Regions from separate parts of the Rhodococcus sp. 06-1460-1B genome, predicted to be linked through region 3. Evidence: predicted binding sites of a transcription regulator. Region 3 holds the regulator's gene; each other region holds the start of a gene.
What was found. Region 3 encodes LexA, which represses DNA repair genes until DNA is damaged. Its sites were predicted from a motif close to CGAACANNTGTTCG; they were not measured.
Positions count from the first base shown of each region.

Region 1: CH268_RS15645 (SAV_6107 family HEPN domain-containing protein) is a predicted target of LexA. The motif match lies at 1,528-1,541, and genes of this name have one in related genera.
Region 2: CH268_RS22665 (HNH endonuclease signature motif containing protein) is a predicted target of LexA. The motif match lies at 2,812-2,825, and genes of this name have one in related genera.

Region 1 covers NZ_NOYS01000029.1:38-5,957, forward strand. The annotation lists partial or broken gene CH268_RS28090 (hypothetical protein) at 1-159, shown strand, start outside; gene CH268_RS15640 (DUF3040 domain-containing protein) at 263-697, opposite strand; gene CH268_RS15645 (SAV_6107 family HEPN domain-containing protein) at 936-1,385, opposite strand; gene CH268_RS15650 (GNAT family N-acetyltransferase) at 1,588-2,205, shown strand; gene CH268_RS15655 (phytoene desaturase family protein) at 2,210-3,817, shown strand; gene CH268_RS15660 (carotenoid biosynthesis protein) at 3,814-4,638, shown strand; gene CH268_RS15665 (LppM family (lipo)protein) at 4,670-5,404, shown strand; gene CH268_RS15670 (glycosyltransferase) at 5,442-5,920, shown strand, end outside.
Region 2 covers NZ_NOYS01000039.1:11,765-17,684, reverse strand. The annotation lists gene CH268_RS22690 (SDR family NAD(P)-dependent oxidoreductase) at 1-735, opposite strand, end outside; gene CH268_RS22685 (TetR/AcrR family transcriptional regulator) at 797-1,381, shown strand; gene CH268_RS22680 (DUF1810 domain-containing protein) at 1,428-1,859, shown strand; gene CH268_RS22675 (6,7-dimethyl-8-ribityllumazine synthase) at 1,870-2,325, shown strand; gene CH268_RS22670 (nuclear transport factor 2 family protein) at 2,354-2,722, shown strand; gene CH268_RS22665 (HNH endonuclease signature motif containing protein) at 2,840-4,261, shown strand; gene dapD (2,3,4,5-tetrahydropyridine-2,6-dicarboxylate N-succinyltransferase) at 4,352-5,305, opposite strand; gene CH268_RS27985 (hypothetical protein) at 5,510-5,653, shown strand; gene CH268_RS22650 (SMP-30/gluconolactonase/LRE family protein) at 5,723-5,920, shown strand, end outside.
Region 3 covers NZ_NOYS01000018.1:16,689-22,608, forward strand. The annotation lists gene CH268_RS06100 (hypothetical protein) at 1-315, opposite strand, end outside; gene lexA (transcriptional repressor LexA) at 715-1,398, shown strand; gene CH268_RS06110 (acyl-CoA dehydrogenase family protein) at 1,478-2,620, opposite strand; gene CH268_RS06115 (uracil-xanthine permease family protein) at 2,774-4,045, opposite strand; gene ptsP (phosphoenolpyruvate--protein phosphotransferase) at 4,066-5,733, opposite strand.

The sequences.
Region 1 (5,920 bases), on a different contig from region 3:
GTTCACCCCGGAACCACCACCCGGGAACCACCACCCGGGAACCACCACCCCGGAACCACCGCACGGGAACGATCGCACCGCGCCGTCGCTGGGGCGCGCTCGATCGAGCACGCCGCACGACAGGGGCTACGGAAGGCTGGCCGTATCGAAGAGCCGTGAAACGACAGCAGCACCTCACCCGAGGGTGAGGTGCTGCTGTCGAATCGGTGAAGTTGTGGTGGGTGACCGTCAGGCCCAGGGAGATCCGGACGGCGGAGTCATATCACTCCTGATCGAACCGCTTACGAAAACGGTCTTCCATTCGAGAGGTGAAGCTGCCGCCCTTGCGGCCACCGCTCGATTTCGGCTGAGCACTACGACCTTGCGTGCCGGCTCGGTCGCTTGCGCTACCTTCTTCGCCGGTCGCGGCAGCTCCCTTCTTGGAGCCGCCGAACAAGAACAGTGCCCCGGCACCGAACATGAAGAGAAAGCCGATGAGGCTGACGACGAGAAAACCCAGACTGTTCGTCGACAGTGCTACACCGGCGACGAGCAACACGAGTCCCACGACGAACAACGCGGCAGCCTGAAAACGCCTCTTGCTCGACGCCGCGCGAACGCGACCGCCCCTCACATGGGACGCGAATTTGGGATCCTCGGCGTAGAGAGCGCTCTCGATTTGATCGAGCATGCGCTGCTCGTGCTCGGAGAGTGGCACGGTACCTCCCCCTGCACAGATAATGAGAGTCGTTTCGGTTCAGAAGCGACGGGAAGCTGACCTTGGCGGCTACCTACTGACGATGATACGAGCTGAATCGGCCGCTTACCACCTACTCGCACTATGTGTTCCTGAGAAACGACCAAGTTTTCGAGACGGACGTCTCGGAAACACTTGTCGAACACCGTGTGACGTGGCTGTTCACGTCCGTCCGGACTCGAGGAACCGACTCGGCGGGCTATGCGGACAGCGGTGCCGCCATCGGATCGACAGGCTGGAACCTCGACTGACCGCCCAACCGGTCCTCGACCGCGTTCAGAAAACGACTGACGTGTCGATAGAAGTCGTCTGCGTCGACGTCTCCGACAGCGGACGAGGCACCCGCCTCGACTGCCGCGCGGGTTGCGGAGAAGGACGAGAAGTACTCGGACCAGATCGCCAGATCCGGCGCAGCCTTCGCCATCAGAACCCAGGCGTTGCGCGAACGTGGCCGCGAGCCGATCGAATTGGGCAGCGATGCCAGGACTGCGGCAGCACCCTTGAGTGCGGCGACGTAGCTTCCGAGGAAGCGGTCCCCCGCATCGCGCTCACCGATGGATTCGGACAGCAACGCATCGGCTCGACCGAGCAGGACCTGCGCATGACGCGACACCGGCGACCGCACGCCGACATCGAATGTCTTCGTCATCGTCATACTCGAACACCTCCAGTTCGAATCTCCGGGCGCGCTACCGACACGCCTGGAACCGTGATGAAGCCTTACAGTCGAACTCCGGAAGAATCCGCCTCGTTCGTCGAGGTGATCCACCGGCGCACTCGGCCCCGATCATCGAACACCCGTTCGACACATTCAATATAGCTGTGCCCACCGACAAGTTGCCGAAGAAAGGGTGAGAACCGTCGTCACCGATGCGCAGACAACCCCCTACGTGGTCGATCTGACGCCCCAGGAATTCCGTCGGCGCTTGTTCGACGCTCTGGCGATCTACGTCGAGGCCATGGAATATCCCCGCGGAACCGAGCACAGCCGCGCACCGATGTGGACGGAGCATCTGCACCGGCCGGGCTGGCGAGCGGTGGGAGCCATGGTGCCCAATCCCGACAAGACGCAGCCGGACACGCTGGTCGCCGTTGCGTACGGGTATCACGGCGCGCACCATCAGTGGTGGCATCAGCAGGTCCGCGACGGATTGCGCCGCGCAGGACACTCGACACAGCACGTCGACGCCACCCTCGGCGACTACTTCGAATTGACCGAATTGCACGTACTACCGAGCGCGCAAGGACACGGACTCGGCGGGCGTCTCTGTCGCAGGCTGCTCGACGGTGTCCGAGCGCACTCTGTGATGTTGTCCACACCCGAGGTCGCGCAGGAGGACAACCGCGCCTGGCGGTTGTATCGACGGCTCGGCTTCGAGGACGTACTGCGGCACTTCACGTTCGCCGGCGACCGGCGCCCCTTCGCGGTGCTGGGCCGCCGGTTGCCGCTCGACGGGCCCGTAGCCTGAAGGTGTGATCGATGCTGTGGTGGTGGGCTCCGGCCACAATGCCCTGACTTCTGCCTGCTACCTGACCGATGCCGGAATGTCGGTGGAGATCGTCGAACGCGACACCGTCGCGGGCGGTGCGGTGTCGACGGTGGAGCGCTTCCCCGGCCATCGAGTCGACCGGGGCTCCTCCGCGCACATCATGATCAGGCACACCGGGATCGTCGAAGAGCTCGGACTCGAGGAGTTCGGGCTGCGCTACATCGACTGCGATCCGTGGGCATTCGCCCCGGGCGACGTCGACACCGCCGAACGCGCCATCGTCTTCCATCGCAGCCTCGATCGAACGTGCGAGTCCATCGCTGCCGCCTGCGGGCCCGCCGATGCGCGCGCCTACCGTTCCTTCGTCTCGGTGTGGGGCCCGCGCAGCGAACGCACCATGCGCGCATTCGGTGGGCCGCCCACCGGGTCCAAACTGCTCCGATCCTTCTGGGGACTCGGTGCGCCCGACGGCGGCAGCTCGCTCTCGCGCGAGTTTCTCGCCACCGGCGATTCCCTGCTGGACGAAATGTTCACGAGCGAGCGACTCAAAGCTGCGCTGGCATGGTTCGGAGCGCAGTCCGGCCCGCCGATGTCCGAGCCCGGCACCGCCCCGATGGTCGGCTTCGCGGCTCTGATGCACACGCTCCCACCGGGCCGCGCCGTCGGCGGTAGCGGCGCACTGACCGAGGCGATGATCGCCCGGCTGCACCGGGACGGGGCAGCGCTGACGCTCGGCGATGCCGCCGTATCGCTGACGCGTCGCGCGCACGGCTGGACGACGAGGACCGCGTCGGGACGGGAGATCGACAGCACGATCGTCGTGGCCGGATGTCATATCCTGACCACGCTCGACCTGCTGGCGGAGGGCGGACACGACGCGGCACAGCTGGCCCGATGGCGCTCCACCATTCGGGTGGGTCCGGGGATCGGTACCGCGGTTCGGTTGGCCACCGACGCGCTGCCGCAGTACCCGAGCGCCGACTGCATCGAGGACGGTACCCACGGTCTCGCGCTGCTCGTCCGCGACCGCGCGCAATTGCGGTTGGCTCACGGGCACGCCCTCGCCGGGGAGCTGCCGCCGACACCCGCTGTTCTCGGCATGTCGTTCAGCGCCCTCGATCCGACGATCGCGCCGCCGGGTCAGCATCAGATCTCCCTGTGGTCGCAGTGGCATCCGCACACTCTCGCCGATGGCCGCCGGTGGCGCTCGAACGTGCCGGGGCAGCGTTCTTTGGCCGAGGTCGAGGGTGATCGAATCGTCGCCGAGCTCGATCGCTACGCCCCGGGATTCGCCGCGTCGGTCCTCGATCGGTACGTACAGTCGCCGCCGGACATCGAGCAGGAACTCGGACTGATCGGAGGCAACATCATGCACCTGGACATGTCACTGGACCAGATGATGATGTGGCGTCCTCATCCCCAGCTGGCCGGCCACCGCGTTCCCGGAGCAGACGGTCTCTATCTCACCGGCGCGTCGACTCACCCGGGAGGCGGCGTCACAGCGGCCAGCGGCCGTTCGGCGGCGAGAATCGCACTCGCGGACGCACGCGCGGGGCGTCGTCGCGCATTCTTCAGCAGGAGACGAGCATGAAGATTGCCCCGACGGTCTTCGCGATCGGTGCCGTCGCCGCCCAGATCTGCTACCCGCTCGTATCGGGTTCGACGCGGGACGCGGTGACCATCGCGGTGGTCGCGCTACTCGCGCTGGCGTCGATCGCGCACGCCGTGCTGTACCGCGGAAAGCCGTGGGCGGCGGCTCTCGTGATCCTGACTGCAGGAACGGGATTCGTGTCCGAACTCGTCGGCACGGCCACCGGGTTTCCCTTCGGCGAGTACTTCTACGCGCAGAATCGACTCGGACCCAGCCTGTTCGAGGTCCCCGTGGTGGTTCCACTCGCCTGGACGGCGGGGTTCTATCCGATCTGGTGCGCGGTCACGTTCATCGTCGGCCATCTCGGTGCGACACGGCTCCGAGCGTCTGCATTCCGAATCGCCGCAGTCGCCGTCGGAATGGTGGGCTGGGACCTGTATCTCGATCCTCAGATGGTCACCGACGGCCAGTGGACCTGGACGTCCGGTGCCGTCGGACTGCCGGGTGTGTCGTCGATCCCGTTGACCAACTACGCGGGTTGGCTGTTGGTGGCGACATTGATGGCCGCAGTCATGGAAGCGGTGAACCGCGTGGTGGCCCCGCGCGCGTCCGACGACGTCGTTCCCCTCGGGCTGTTCCTGTGGACGTGGCTGGGTTCGGCGCTCGCGCACGCGGTGTTCCTCGACGGCCCCGAACTACGATTCTCGGCCGTCTACGGATTCGTCGTCATGGGTAGTGTCGGAATCCCGTTGCTGTGGATCGCACGTCGTCGCGGATCTCTACGTAGCCGACACGCACCGATGGCAACCCCTGCCGACTGACACCGACGCGACGCCCTGGCACGATGTCGCTGTGCAGTCGACATCACGAACATCCGCTCGTACCCGCCGACGCCGAGTTCTCTCGGTGCTCGCCCTGACGCTGCTGGTCGCGCCGATGCTGGCCGGCTGCTTGCGGGTCCAGGTCACGATGGGTGTGTCGGCCAACGACCGGGTGGCGGGTCAGATCGTCGCGGCGACGGTCCCCACCTCCGACACCGACACCGGCCCCGAACTCGTGGTGCCCTCCTCGATCGAGGACAAGGTCCGCGTCGAGCCGTACAACCAGGACGGGTACGTCGGGTCGCAGGCCATCTTCGACGACCTCTCGTTCGGTGATGTTCAGACACTCGGTTCGATCTTCCAGAACGCGGCCGGATCGTTTCAGCTGACCCTGCAGCGTTCGGGCGACACCGTGACGCTCGCCGGTAACGCCGACCTGTCGTCGGTACCGGTCCAGGGGTCCGACGTGCAGTTCACTATTGCATTTCCCGCCCGTATCGGGACCACCAACGGCACTCGCGAGAGCGACAACTCGATCTCGTGGAAGCTGCCGGCAGGCGAAGTCACCTCGGTGCGTGCCGAGGTCAACTACCCGGACCCCAACACTCGTAGCTTCGCCGGCTGGGCGGGCATCGTGGGCGGCGTGACCGTCGGAGTGGCCGCTATCGTCGGTGCCATGGCCTGGGTGTCGCGGAACCCACCGTTGGGCAACCGTCGTAAGCGCGCTGCCGAGACGGGCGAGTCGAACGACCGAACGTCGGTGTGATCGCCCCCATCTCGTCCCGCACGACAGATCTCGCCGAATGACGGTCCTGACCCGGGCGACTCGGGCGACTGCCGTTCTCGCCTCCACCTCCGCTGCCGTCGCGGTGTTCAATGCGCTGTTCGTGCCGGGTTTGCGTCGACCGAGCCGTGACGTCACCGAACGGGTCGCAGTGTGCATCCCCGCGCGCAACGAAGTCGACACGCTGCCTGCGTTGATCGGCGATCTCACGCGTCAACGATTCTGCACCGACCTGCAGGTCGTCGTCCTCGACGACGATTCGACCGACGGAACGGCAGCCGCTGCCGTCACCGCGGCGAACGGCGATCCGCGATTCCGCGTCGTGACCTCCCACGCGTCGCCGCCGCCCGGATGGACGGGTAAAGCCGCCGCGTGCGCCGAACTGGCCGACTCGGTCGACGTGGATACGACGATCGTCATGTTCGTCGACGCGGATGTCCGGCTCGAACCCGAGGCCCTCGCCGCCGCGGCGAGGAGGTTGCGCCGCCGCGGCGACGC
Region 2 (5,920 bases), on a different contig from region 3:
TATCGCGGCCAACGATCGTGGCGCGAGACGCACACTGCCGGCGCTGATCTTGTTGGAAAGGCCGGACACGACGCTGGCAGGGGTACGGCGAGAATCCAAGGCGCGCATAGCCGTCGAGACCACCTGCTCGGAGGTCTGGAAGTTGCCCACTGCGGCATCCTCGGATCCGACGACGTCGAAGAACTCGGTGCGCGTCGGGCCGGGGGAGAGAGCGAGGATCTTCAGCGGTGACGTGCGGTACTCGTAGGCGAGCGCCTCGGTGAAGTTCAGTACGAACGCCTTCGTCGCCCCGTATACCGCCATGTTCGGAGTGGGCTGGTACGCAGCGGTACTCGCGATGTTGATCAACGCGCCGGTCAGATTCGGCAGAAACGCATGTGTCAGATCCACCAGCGCGCTGACGTTCAGTGCGATTTCCGACGCCACCCGCGCCGGATCCTCGTCGCGAAAGCGCCCGTGGGTCCCGAATCCTGCATTGTTGACCAGCGTCGTGGGTATGATCCCTTTGTCGGCCAGGGTCTTTCGTAGTGACTCGCCGATGCCCGGTACGCCCAGGTCCATGGCGACGGCGGTCGCGGTGACGCCATGGTCTGCTTCGATGCGGCGGGCAAGCGTCTCGAGTCGGTCCGCCCGTCGTGCCACGAGGACGACGTTCTCGCCGCGTGCGGCAAAGCGATGTGCGAATTCCTCGCCGAGGCCGGAGCTCGCCCCGGTGATGAGTGCAGTGGATGTCATGCGAGCAAATGTAGGCACTGTCAGCATTGTTGTCAACGCCAACATCGCCTAGGGTGAGTCCATGGCAACGGAGCGCTACCACCACGGTGATCTGCGCGCGGTGCTCCTGGAGGAGGCCGAGCGGAGCATCGCCCGCGACGGTGTAGATGCGCTGTCGCTGCGGCAATTGGCCCGAGACGTGGGTGTCAGTCACGCAGCCCCTGCGCGCCACTTCCGCGACAAGCAAGCACTGCTGGATGCGTTGGCGCTGCACGGCTTTCAGGAAATGAATCGGCGAATGGTCGACGCGGCCACCGGTCCGGGAGAGCTGCTGGCCAAGTTTCGTGGTGTCGCCCGCGCCTACCTGGGTTTTGCCGTCGAACACCCGCAGCTCTTGGACGTCATGTACAGCACCAAGCATCACCCCGAGGCCAGCGAACAACTCAAAGAGGTTGCGCACGAAAGCATGGCGGCGACGGAATCCTTGTTGCGCGCTGCGATGGACGCGGGAGTCATCACCGAAGCATCGCCTGCCGTCCTCGCCCGCGTCGCGTTCGCGAGCGTCCACGGACTCGCCGTGCTCGCCGCCGGCGACCTCCTCGACGGCATGCCTGCCGATGACCTGCTCGACGCCACGGTCGACACCCTGCTCCGCGGATTTACCTGACCGGGTCATTCCGCAGGCTCCACTCCTGTGTCGCTAAGTTGTCGGTATGACCGAATACGACCTGCAACGCTTCGTCGACGCCCAGGATCCCGTCTGGAACGTCGTGGTCAAGGAGTTGAAGGCAGGTCGGAAGCAGACGCACTGGATGTGGTTCGTGTTTCCGCAGTTGGCCGGCCTGGGCCGTAGTGCCACCGCTCAGCACTTCGGCATCGCAGACCTGACCGAGGCCGAGCTGTACCTGTCCCACGAAGTTCTCGGGCCACGCCTGAAGAAAGCCGCGCAGCTCACTCTTGCGGTCGAGGGCAGCACGGTCGACGAGATCTTCGGTTACCCGGACAATCTGAAGCTGCACTCGTCCATGACGCTTTTCGCCGAAGCTACCAAGGGACAGTCCGTTTTCGTCGAAGTGTTGCAGAAGTATTTCTCCGGCGAATTCGATGCCGTAACACTCGACTTGCTCGACGAGCGATACCGCTAGCATCGCATCCATGACCACTCCACTCGCCGGATCCATTGCCTTCGTCCATGCCACCTGGCACCTGGACATCGTCGATCGTGCGCGGGTGGGTTTCTCCGCCGAACTCGAGCAGTTGGGCCATGCCGACACCGCGGTCGACGTCTTCGAGGTGCCCGGAGCATTCGAGATCCCGCTGCACGCGCAGCGGCTCGCCAGAACCGGAAAGTATGCGGCGATCGTCGCTGCAGCGCTCGTCGTGGACGGCGGAATCTACCGACACGACTTCGTCGAAACGGCGGTGATCGACGGGCTGATGCGGGTGCAGCTCGACACCGACGTCCCCGTGTTCTCGGTGGTCCTGACTCCACATCACTTCCACGAACACGCCGATCACAACGCCTTCTTCACCGCGCACCTCGAAACCAAGGGTGCCGAGGCCGCGCGCGCCGTGGTCAAGACACTGGCTTCGCTCCGAACCATCGGCTGACGCTGCCGCAGGCAGATCGGTGGTCGACGTGCGATCCGTGCTCGCGGAGCTCGAACGGCGTGAACCCATTTTCCACCGCCGTGAGTACGGCATCACGCGTGAAGATTTCGATCGTCTGACCGATGTCGATTTCTGGGAGGTCGGTGCGTCCGGTACCCGATACGACCGTGACGAGGTGTGGGCCGTTCTCGGGAAGCGCTATCGACAGGACCCGTCAGGAGACCACGACGTCGACTGGGAAACCAGCGATTTCGAGGTCCGTGAGGTTGCCCCGGACACGTACTTGCTGACGTACACCTTGCTGCAGGTCGACAGACTTACGCGGCGAGCGACGCTCTGGCAGCGACGGGCAGGGGAGTGGACGATTCTGTATCACCAGGGGACCGTTGTGCTCTAGGCATTTCTCTTACCATGGGCCACCGACAGGTTCGGATTATCGAATCCTTATGCACAGCAATAGTTTTCGTTTGCACCATCATTGCGCGTCGAACACCTGTTCGATACACTTATCTCCATGACAACGGAGATCTGGCAACTGAGCGAAAGCGAACTCCTCGCCGACGCCGCTGCGGTCTCCCACAAGATCCAACTGCTCGAAGCACGGCGCATCGCCCTCGTCGCCGACATCGACACCCGCGTGAGCCGAGAGAAGCTCGGCTTCCCCGGACCCGCAGGGTGGCTCACCTCCACCACCCTGCTCACCCCCAGCAAAGCCACCAAGATCGTGGCCCTCGCCCGCGGACTGAAGAACTTCCCCGACATCGCCGACGCCGTCAACACCGGCAGCATGACCGTCGACCACGCCGCCCTGATTCTCACCTTCGCCGAAGCGCCACCGAAGAACCTCCCCCAAGAGGGTCGCGATATCGCCCGCTCCGCGATGATCACCGCCGCCACCGGGCCCGGGGCACGCACCGACAACATCCGCGAAGCGATCACCAAACTCGAAGACACCTACGGCGGCAACAAGCCACCACCGGAAGACACCGACCGCAACGAACTCTTCGCCTCGAAAACCCTCAACGGACGTCTCGTGGCGAAGATGGATTTCGATGCGATCACCGGAGAAAAGCTGCTCACCGCGCTTTCACCGTTGACCGAACCCCGCCCTGCCGCCGACGGCACCCAAGACGAACGCAGTCCCGCACGGCGACGCGCCGACGCCTTCGGACACATCCTCGACCGATACCTCGCCTCCAGTAACCGCCCCACCGAAGGCGGCGAAAAACCCCACGTCAACCTGCACATCCGGTTGCAGGACCTCACCGACCTCCGCGACAGTGCCGAGGACATAACAGACGACGAAACCTCACGCGCAGCAACAGAATCCGACACCGAGACCGACGCAGCAGATCCGGTCGACATCAACACCGGCGACCCCATCGACACCGACGCAGCAACCGAACCGGACCACGAAAACGGCAGCGGCAGTGGCGATTGCGGTGGAGGTGATGCTGCAGCGGATCGCGGCGCGTATCGCGACTTGTTCGGTGACGGCACGTCGGTCGGGTGGCTGCCCTGGATGGGCCCCCTCTCCCGCAACACCTCCCGCCAGTTGGCGTGTGATTGTGTCCTGACCGCCATCGTCATGGACGAGAACGGCAACCCACTCAACCTCGCCCGCACCGCCCGGACCGTCACCGCCAAACAGAAACGCGCCTTGACGGCCCGCGATCACGGCTGCGCGTTCCCGGGCTGCGGCAAACCCGCAGCCTGGACCGAAGGCCACCACATCTGGCACTGGACCGACGGCGGACCCACCGACATGAACAATCTCGTCCTCCTGTGCGGATTCCACCACCGACTCATCCACCACTCCGATTGGGGAGTGTTCATCGGCACCGACAACCACCCGTGGTTCGTCCCACCCGCCACCGTCGACCCCTACCGACAACCGAGACAATCCCACGCCCGAGCAGGCCCCCACATCGCATAGGCCCCTCGAACGCACACCAGCCCCGCACCGAGAACACGGTGCGGGGCTGGAAGACATTGTCCGTCAATTCGATTGGAGTCGATCAGGCTCTCAGTCGTTGGCGTGCAGCGCAGCGTTCAGTTCGACGCCGGTGCCCTTCCAAGGCACGACCTCGACCGCACCCGAGAGCGAGTTACGACGGAACAGGAGGTTGGACTTGCCGCTCAGCGTCGCCGCCTTCACCACGGTTCCATCCGGTCCACTGACCTTCGTTCCGGCGGTGATGTACAGCCCCGCCTCGACGACGCAGTCGTCACCGAGTGAAATGCCGAGTCCGGAGTTGGCACCGAGCAGGCAGCTCTTGCCGACGGAGATGACGTTCTTGCCGCCACCGGACAGCGTGCCCATGATCGACGCACCGCCGCCCACGTCGGAGCCGTCACCCACCACGACGCCCGCGGAGATGCGTCCCTCGACCATCGAGTTACCGAGCGTGCCTGCATTGAAGTTGACGAAGCCCTCGTGCATGACCGTCGTTCCACTGGCCAGATGAGCACCGAGGCGCACACGGTCGGCGTCGGCGATGCGGACGCCGGTGGGAACGACGTAATCGACCAGGCGCGGGAACTTGTCCACGCCGTAGACGGTTACCTGGCCGCGGGCACGTAGCTTCGCACGCACAGTCTCGAAGCCCTCGACCGCTGCGGGTCCGAAGTTGGTCCAGACGACGTTGGTGAGCAGTCCGAACAGCCCGTCGAGATTCTGACCGTGCGGCTCGACCAGGCGATGCGACAGCAGATGCAGTCGTAGGTACGCGTCGTGGGCGTCGATCGGAGCATCGTCCAGAGATGCGATGTTGGTGCGCACTGCGACGACCTCGACGCCGCGCGCCTCGTCCGCACCGACCAGAGCGGCCAGCTCCGCGGGGATGTCGGATCCTTCGAGCCGAGTCGTGCCGGCCTCGAGATCGGACCCGAGCTCCGGGCTCGGAAACCAGGTGTCGAGAACTACGCCCGATGTCGTGATGTTGGCAATACCTACTGCTGTTGCTCCCTGTGCACTCACGGCTCGAAGAATACGCGGTGGTGCGTCGTGCGTGGTTCGGTGACTGGGCGCCGCAGGTTCCCAGGTGATTTCCGGGCATACCGACCGGCGGTAGTCGCCGGTTCGGTCACGACGGCGGTTCGTTATCCGTTCGACTGACGAGCGTGACCACATCGGGATTCGCGGAGACCGGCCCGGGGCCGGTGGGCTGACAGAGTGACGACAATGACCACCCGCAGGATTTCGCTCGGAAGAGGAGCAGTGTCGATGATGGCCGACGGGATGTCGTTCACCGGGTTGGTGGCAACCTTCGCTTCGACCATCATTCTTGGAGTCGCTTTCGGCTTGGTTGTCGCCGAGGCGTGGTAGAAATGCCCATCGGCTGACAGGGGGTCGCCGTAGGCGGGGGATTCCATGAGTTCGAGCAGGTCAATAGCTATGCGTTCGATAATCTCGGTGGTCGCTGCATCACTCCTGGCGGTGACCGGCGTGGTAGCCGGTTCCGGCACCGCAGCCGCCGCACCCAACTGCGCCGGAGTCGGCGGGAAGTCGGCAGAGGTCGCGAAAATTCCGGGGGCTGCGCTGGAGGGCCTTGCCGTCGATGGGTCGGGCCGCGCGTACGCAACGGACATCGTG
Region 3 (5,920 bases):
GGGTGTGGTCGCGCTCAGATTCGCGATGCCGATCAGACCGCCGGCCACGACGACCACAGCCAACATCCACAGAACGAGAGAGCGTGGGCGCACGGTCTGGCTCGCGAAATGGGCCGAGGTGTCGTCGAAGTCTCGATCCGCCATCTCACGATCGGTGACGTCGGTCCAGGACTCGTCCACGACAGGCAAGCACGGGCCGTTCTGCGTCCGACGCGCGTGGTTCTGCAACACGGGCCGCGAGCGCCGACGACGCTCGACGACACCGGATCGCGAACGCATACCGGCAGTGGTGGGACGATCGGTGGTGATGGTCATCGGAACCTCGTCTTCGCTCGTTGGATCGATTGTTCGATCAGGCGTTCGATGGACGCTTGTTCGAAGTTCTATCACGCGCCTCCGACAAAGTCTGTAGAAAACGCGACACGAGTCGAACAGATGTTTGATTCAACAGCTGATACACGCTAGATTCGTGTCAGAAACCACACGCCATACGAGTCGACATCATCAACTCCAGTCCGCGTGGATCGATACCGCGTAGACCGAATCCAGCCGCATCAGCAGGAGGCCGACAGCATGAAGGACGAGACCTCGACGAGGTCCATCACCGGTTCCAGTACGACGGGTTCCACGAAAGCTGGTTCCACGCGAGCCGGATCCTCGACGGTCGGCAAGGCTGCAGCCGGAAAGCCGGCTGCCGAGCCGACCCCGAAGGCCATGGAGGTGGGCACCGACATCAGTGCAGGGCTCACCGAGCGCCAACGGAAGGTGTTGGAGGTCATCCGGGCCTCGGTCACCGAGCGCGGATACCCACCCAGCATTCGAGAGATCGGCGATGCCGTGGGCCTGACGTCGACGTCGTCCGTCGCACATCAGCTTCGCACCCTCGAACGCAAGGGGTTCCTGCGGCGCGACGCCAACCGCCCTCGCGCTGTGGACGTCCGCGGACTGGACGAGGTGCAGGCCGACCAGGCCGCGGCGGCGGTGGACGGTTCGGCAGCGTCCGACGAGCAGGATCGGTTGCCGACGCCGACGTTCGTGCCGGTTCTCGGACGGATCGCCGCGGGTGGACCGATTCTGGCGGAGGAAGCCGTCGAGGACGTGTTCCCACTCCCCCGCGAGTTGGTCGGTCAGGGATCGTTGTTCTTGCTCAAGGTCGTCGGCGAGTCCATGATCGACGCGGCGATCTGTGACGGCGACTGGGTGGTGGTGCGTCAACAGTCCGTGGCCGACAACGGCGACATCGTCGCGGCGATGATCGAGGGTGAGGCCACGGTCAAGACGTTCAAGCGTTCCAAGGGTGAGGTATGGCTCATGCCGCACAACCCACTGTTCGAGCCGATCCCGGGCAACAATGCCGCCATTCTCGGCAAGGTCGTCACCGTGATGCGCAAGCTCTGAACTCTGTTCGGACACAACGAAGAAGGGCCGCAGCACAGATGCTGCGGCCCTTCTCTTCGGTCCTGAACGATGGAAAGAATCAGAGATTCAGTCCGCGACCGATGATCTCCTTCATGATCTCCGTGGTGCCGCCGTAGATGGTCTGTACCCGAGAATCCATGTACGCCTTGGCAATCGGGTACTCCTTCATGTAGCCGTACCCACCGTGCAGCTGAAGGCACCGGTCGATGAGCTTGACCTGGTTCTCGGTGGTCCACCACTTGGCCATGGCAGCTTCCTGCACGGTCAACTTGCCGTCGTTGAGCAGTTCGATGAATTTGTCGACCATGATGCGGGTGGCGGTGGTTTCGGTAGCGAGTTCCGCCAACACGAATCGCGTGTTCTGGAACTTTCCGATCGACTTACCGAATGCCTTGCGGTCACGGCAGTACTGAATGGTCATCTCCAGTGCCGATTCCATGGCCGCAGCGGCGACGACGGCAATCGAGAGCCGCTCCTGAGGCAAGTTCTGCATCAGGTAGATGAAGCCCATACCTTCTTCGCCGAGCAGGTTGGCGGCAGGAACCCGAACGTCGGTGAAGCTGAGTTCCGCAGTGTCCTGGGCCTTCATGCCGATCTTGTCGAGGTTGCGACCACGCTCGAATCCGGGCATGTCGCGCTCTACGACCAACAGGCTGAAGCCCTGGGCACCTTTCTCGGGGTCGGTGCACGCTACGACGATGATCAGATCGGCATTGATGCCGTTGGTGATGAACGTCTTCGAGCCGTTCAGTACCCAGTCGTCGCCGTCCCGAACGGCCTTGGTCTTGATGCCCTGCAGGTCGCTACCGGTACCCGGCTCGGTCATGGCGATCGCGGTGATCAGCTCACCGGAGCAGAATCCGGGCAGCCACCGCTGCTTCTGCTCGTCGTTGGCCAACTCGATGAAGTACGGCGCGACGACGTCGTTGTGCAGGGTGAAGCCGATGCCGCTGTAGCCGCCGCGGGTGGTTTCCTCGGTGACGATGGCGTTGTAGCGGAAGTCCTTGACGCCGCCGCCGCCGAACTCCTCCGGTGCGGCAGTCCCGAGGAAGCCCTGCTTGCCGGCCTCTACCCAGACGCCGCGGTCGACGATGTTCTGCTCTTCCCACTTCGCGTGATTGGGGGCTACGTGCTGTTCGAGAAACTTCCGGTACGACTCCCGGAACAGCTCGTGCTCGGGCTCGAAAAGTGTGCGTTCCACGCGGGTCTCCTTGTTCGGTGCGCACCGTCGTCGACCGCGAGAAAGGGGTGTCACAGCGCGGTCGTCGGTGCGACTGACGTCACGGTTCAACAGTACGTTCGCGGTGCACCGAGGGTCGATGACCAAAACGCGCGCGATCCGTGACCGCCCCTGCTAGCGTCGTCGAGTCGTTCTCCCTCGGGCCAACGCCGAGACGATCGGGTATCCCACGAGGATGCCCAGCGATCCCCACGCGATACCACCGAGTTCGACCGATCCGACGGAGAGCGTCAGGTCGCCGATTCCGGCGACGAGTGCGGCGGCGACGACGGTGAGGTTCACGGGATCGGTGAAATCCACCTTGGCATCGGTCCAGATTCGAACGCCGAGCAGTCCGATGAGTCCGTAGAGCACGAGTGTCGCTCCACCGATGACACCGTCCGGGACGGTGAAGATCAGCGCACCGAACTTGGGCGAGAACGCCAACACGATCGCGGTGATCGCGGCAACCCAGTAGGCGGCGGTCGAGTACACGCGGGTGGCGGCCATGACGCCGATGTTCTCCGCGTACGTGGTGGTTCCCGATCCACCGGCGGCCCCGGCGAGGGTGGTCGCCAACCCATCGGCGATCAGAGCGTCACCGGCGACATCGTCGAGGTTCTTTCCGGTCATCGCCGCGACGGCTTTGACGTGTCCGACGTTCTCGGCGACGAGGACGATCACCACCGGCAGCGCCACCAGAATCACCGACAGCTGGAAGGACGGGCCACGGAACTCGGGTAACCCGATCCAGCTCGCGGCGCTCAGAGCATCGAGTCGTGGTTGCGCGATACCGCCGGTGACGGCAGCGAATACCCAGCCCACGACGACACCGAGCAGGATTCCGAGCCGACCCACCAGACCGGGACCGACGGCCGTCGCGAGGAGAATCGCCACCAGGGTGACGGCCGCGACGAGCGGTTGCGCCTCGAACGAGGTCGTCGCGGCAGGGGCCAGATTGAGTCCGATCAATACGACCACCGCACCGGTGACGACTGGCGGCATCGCTGCGTCGAGCACTCGCGCTCCGGCGAACTTCACGACGAAGCCGATCGCAGCCAACACGACGCCGACACACAGAACGGCACCGAGCTGCGCGGCGGGTCCGTCTGCTGCGGTCGCACCGAGCGGGGCCAGGAAGGCGAACGACGACCCGAGGTAGCTCGGTACCCGCCCGCGCGTGATGATCAGGAACAGCGCGGTGCCGATGCCCGAGAACAGCAGCGTCGTCGAGACCGGGAAACCGGTGATGGTCGGAACCAACAGTGTGGCCCCGAACATCGCGACGACGTGCTGCATCCCGATGCCGACAGTGCGTGGCCACGACAACCGTTCGTCCGGTGCGACCACCGCCCCCGCGTCGACGGTTCGTCCGTTTCCGTGCAGCGTCCAACCCATAGTTCTCATGATGGGAAGAGACTATTGCGTCACCCGAGGATCGCGCTCACTGCCTCACGGGCTGCGGCGGTGCTGTCGGTCTTCAGTGCAGCGGCAGCAGCGGCCTTGCACTGATCGAGGGTCACGGTCGCCAACTTGGACCCGACGTGGGCGACGGCGGCGGAGGCCGCGGACAACGACGTGATGCCCATTCCTACCAGCACACAGGCCAGCAGGGGGTCGGCGGCAGCTTCGCCGCAGACACCGACGGGCTTGCCCACCTTCGCGCCGGCCGCCGCCGTGTGCGCCACCAGCGCGAGCACGGCCGGTTGCCACGGATCGGTCAGACCGGCCAGCTGCGCCGACATCCTGTCGGCGGCCATCGTGTACTGAGCCAGATCGTTGGTGCCGATGGACAGGAAGTCCACGTGCTCGAGGATGTGCTCGGCGAGCAGAGCGGCAGCGGGAATCTCGATCATGACGCCCGGGGTCAGTCCGCGTTCGCGCACATCCGCGGCGAAGTCCTGTGCCTCCTGCGCGGTGGCGATCATCGGTGCCATCACCCACGGGGACGAATCGGTCGCCTTCGCTGCCGCGGCGATGCCGTCGAGCTGGCGGTACAGAATGCCGCGGTCGGCTTCGGCGATACGGATACCGCGGATGCCGAGCGCCGGATTGGCCTCGTCGGGGTGGTTGGCGAATCGAAGGGGCTTGTCCGAGCCGGCGTCCAGGGTGCGGACGACGACTTTCTTGCCGGCGAAGGCGTCGAGGACCTGGCCGTAGATCTCCGCCTGCTCGTCGACGGTCGGTTCGGAATCGCGGTCCAGGAAGCACAGTTCGGTTCGGAACAATCCCACCCCGTCGGCTGCGCTGGAGCGCGCTGCGCGGGCACCGGCACCGTCCTGAACGTTGGCGAGGATATCGACGGAATGTCCGTCGGACGTCGCGCCCGGCCCGATCCACCGAGACACTCGGTCCAATTCGTCCCTGGCCGAGACGACTGCCGCGCGGGCGGTGTCGGCATCCGGTTCCAGTTCGATGCGTCCACTGGTTCCGTCCACGGATGCATGCGTGCCGGCGGCGATGTCGTCGAGGCCTGCGACGGCCACGATGCAGGGAATCCCCAGCTGCCGCGCGATGATCGCGGTGTGACTGGTCGGACCGCCCAGTGAGGTGGCGAGGCCGACGATGAGGGTGGGGTCGAGGCCCGCGGTGTCGGCGGGTGCCAGGTCGTCGGCGAACAGTACCGACGGTTCGGCCGGCACGGGAACACCCGGCTCGGGCACACCGAGAATTTCGGCGATGACACGGTCGCGAATGTCGCGCAGATCGGTCACTCGTTCGGCCATCAATCCGCCGAGCTGGGTGAACATGGCGGCGAACTTCTCGGTCGCGGCAGCAGTCGCGGTGACGGCGGTGCTGCCCTTGGCGATCGAGGATCGTGCGGCCCCGAGCCAACCACGGTCCGATGCCATGGCCGCATTCGCCGACAGCACCTCCGACGCTGCCCCGGTCGCCAACTCTGCACGGCCGCGCAGCCGCGTCGCGACGGCGTTCGCGGCCGAGTCGAAGATGTCCTTCTCCGCATCGCGATTCGCTTCGGCCACCTCACCGGTGTCGGCCGGGATGGCCGGACGTGCCCCGGGACGGATGACGGGTCCGTAGCCGACTCCGGGCACGACGGGTGTGCCGCGCAGTGTCGTGGACTCCGCTCCGATCGACGACGTCCCATCTGCAGCAGGTGCTGCATCGGTGTGTCCGGTCGATGCGGTGCTGACCGATCCCGTCATGTGGTCCTCCTCGGATCCTGCGTGTACGTCTGTCGTCCCGGATGTCAGATGAGTGTGCCGCACCTGGCTTCCCGATGATGTTGTGACCGAGATTACTCCAAACCCTTGACATGTC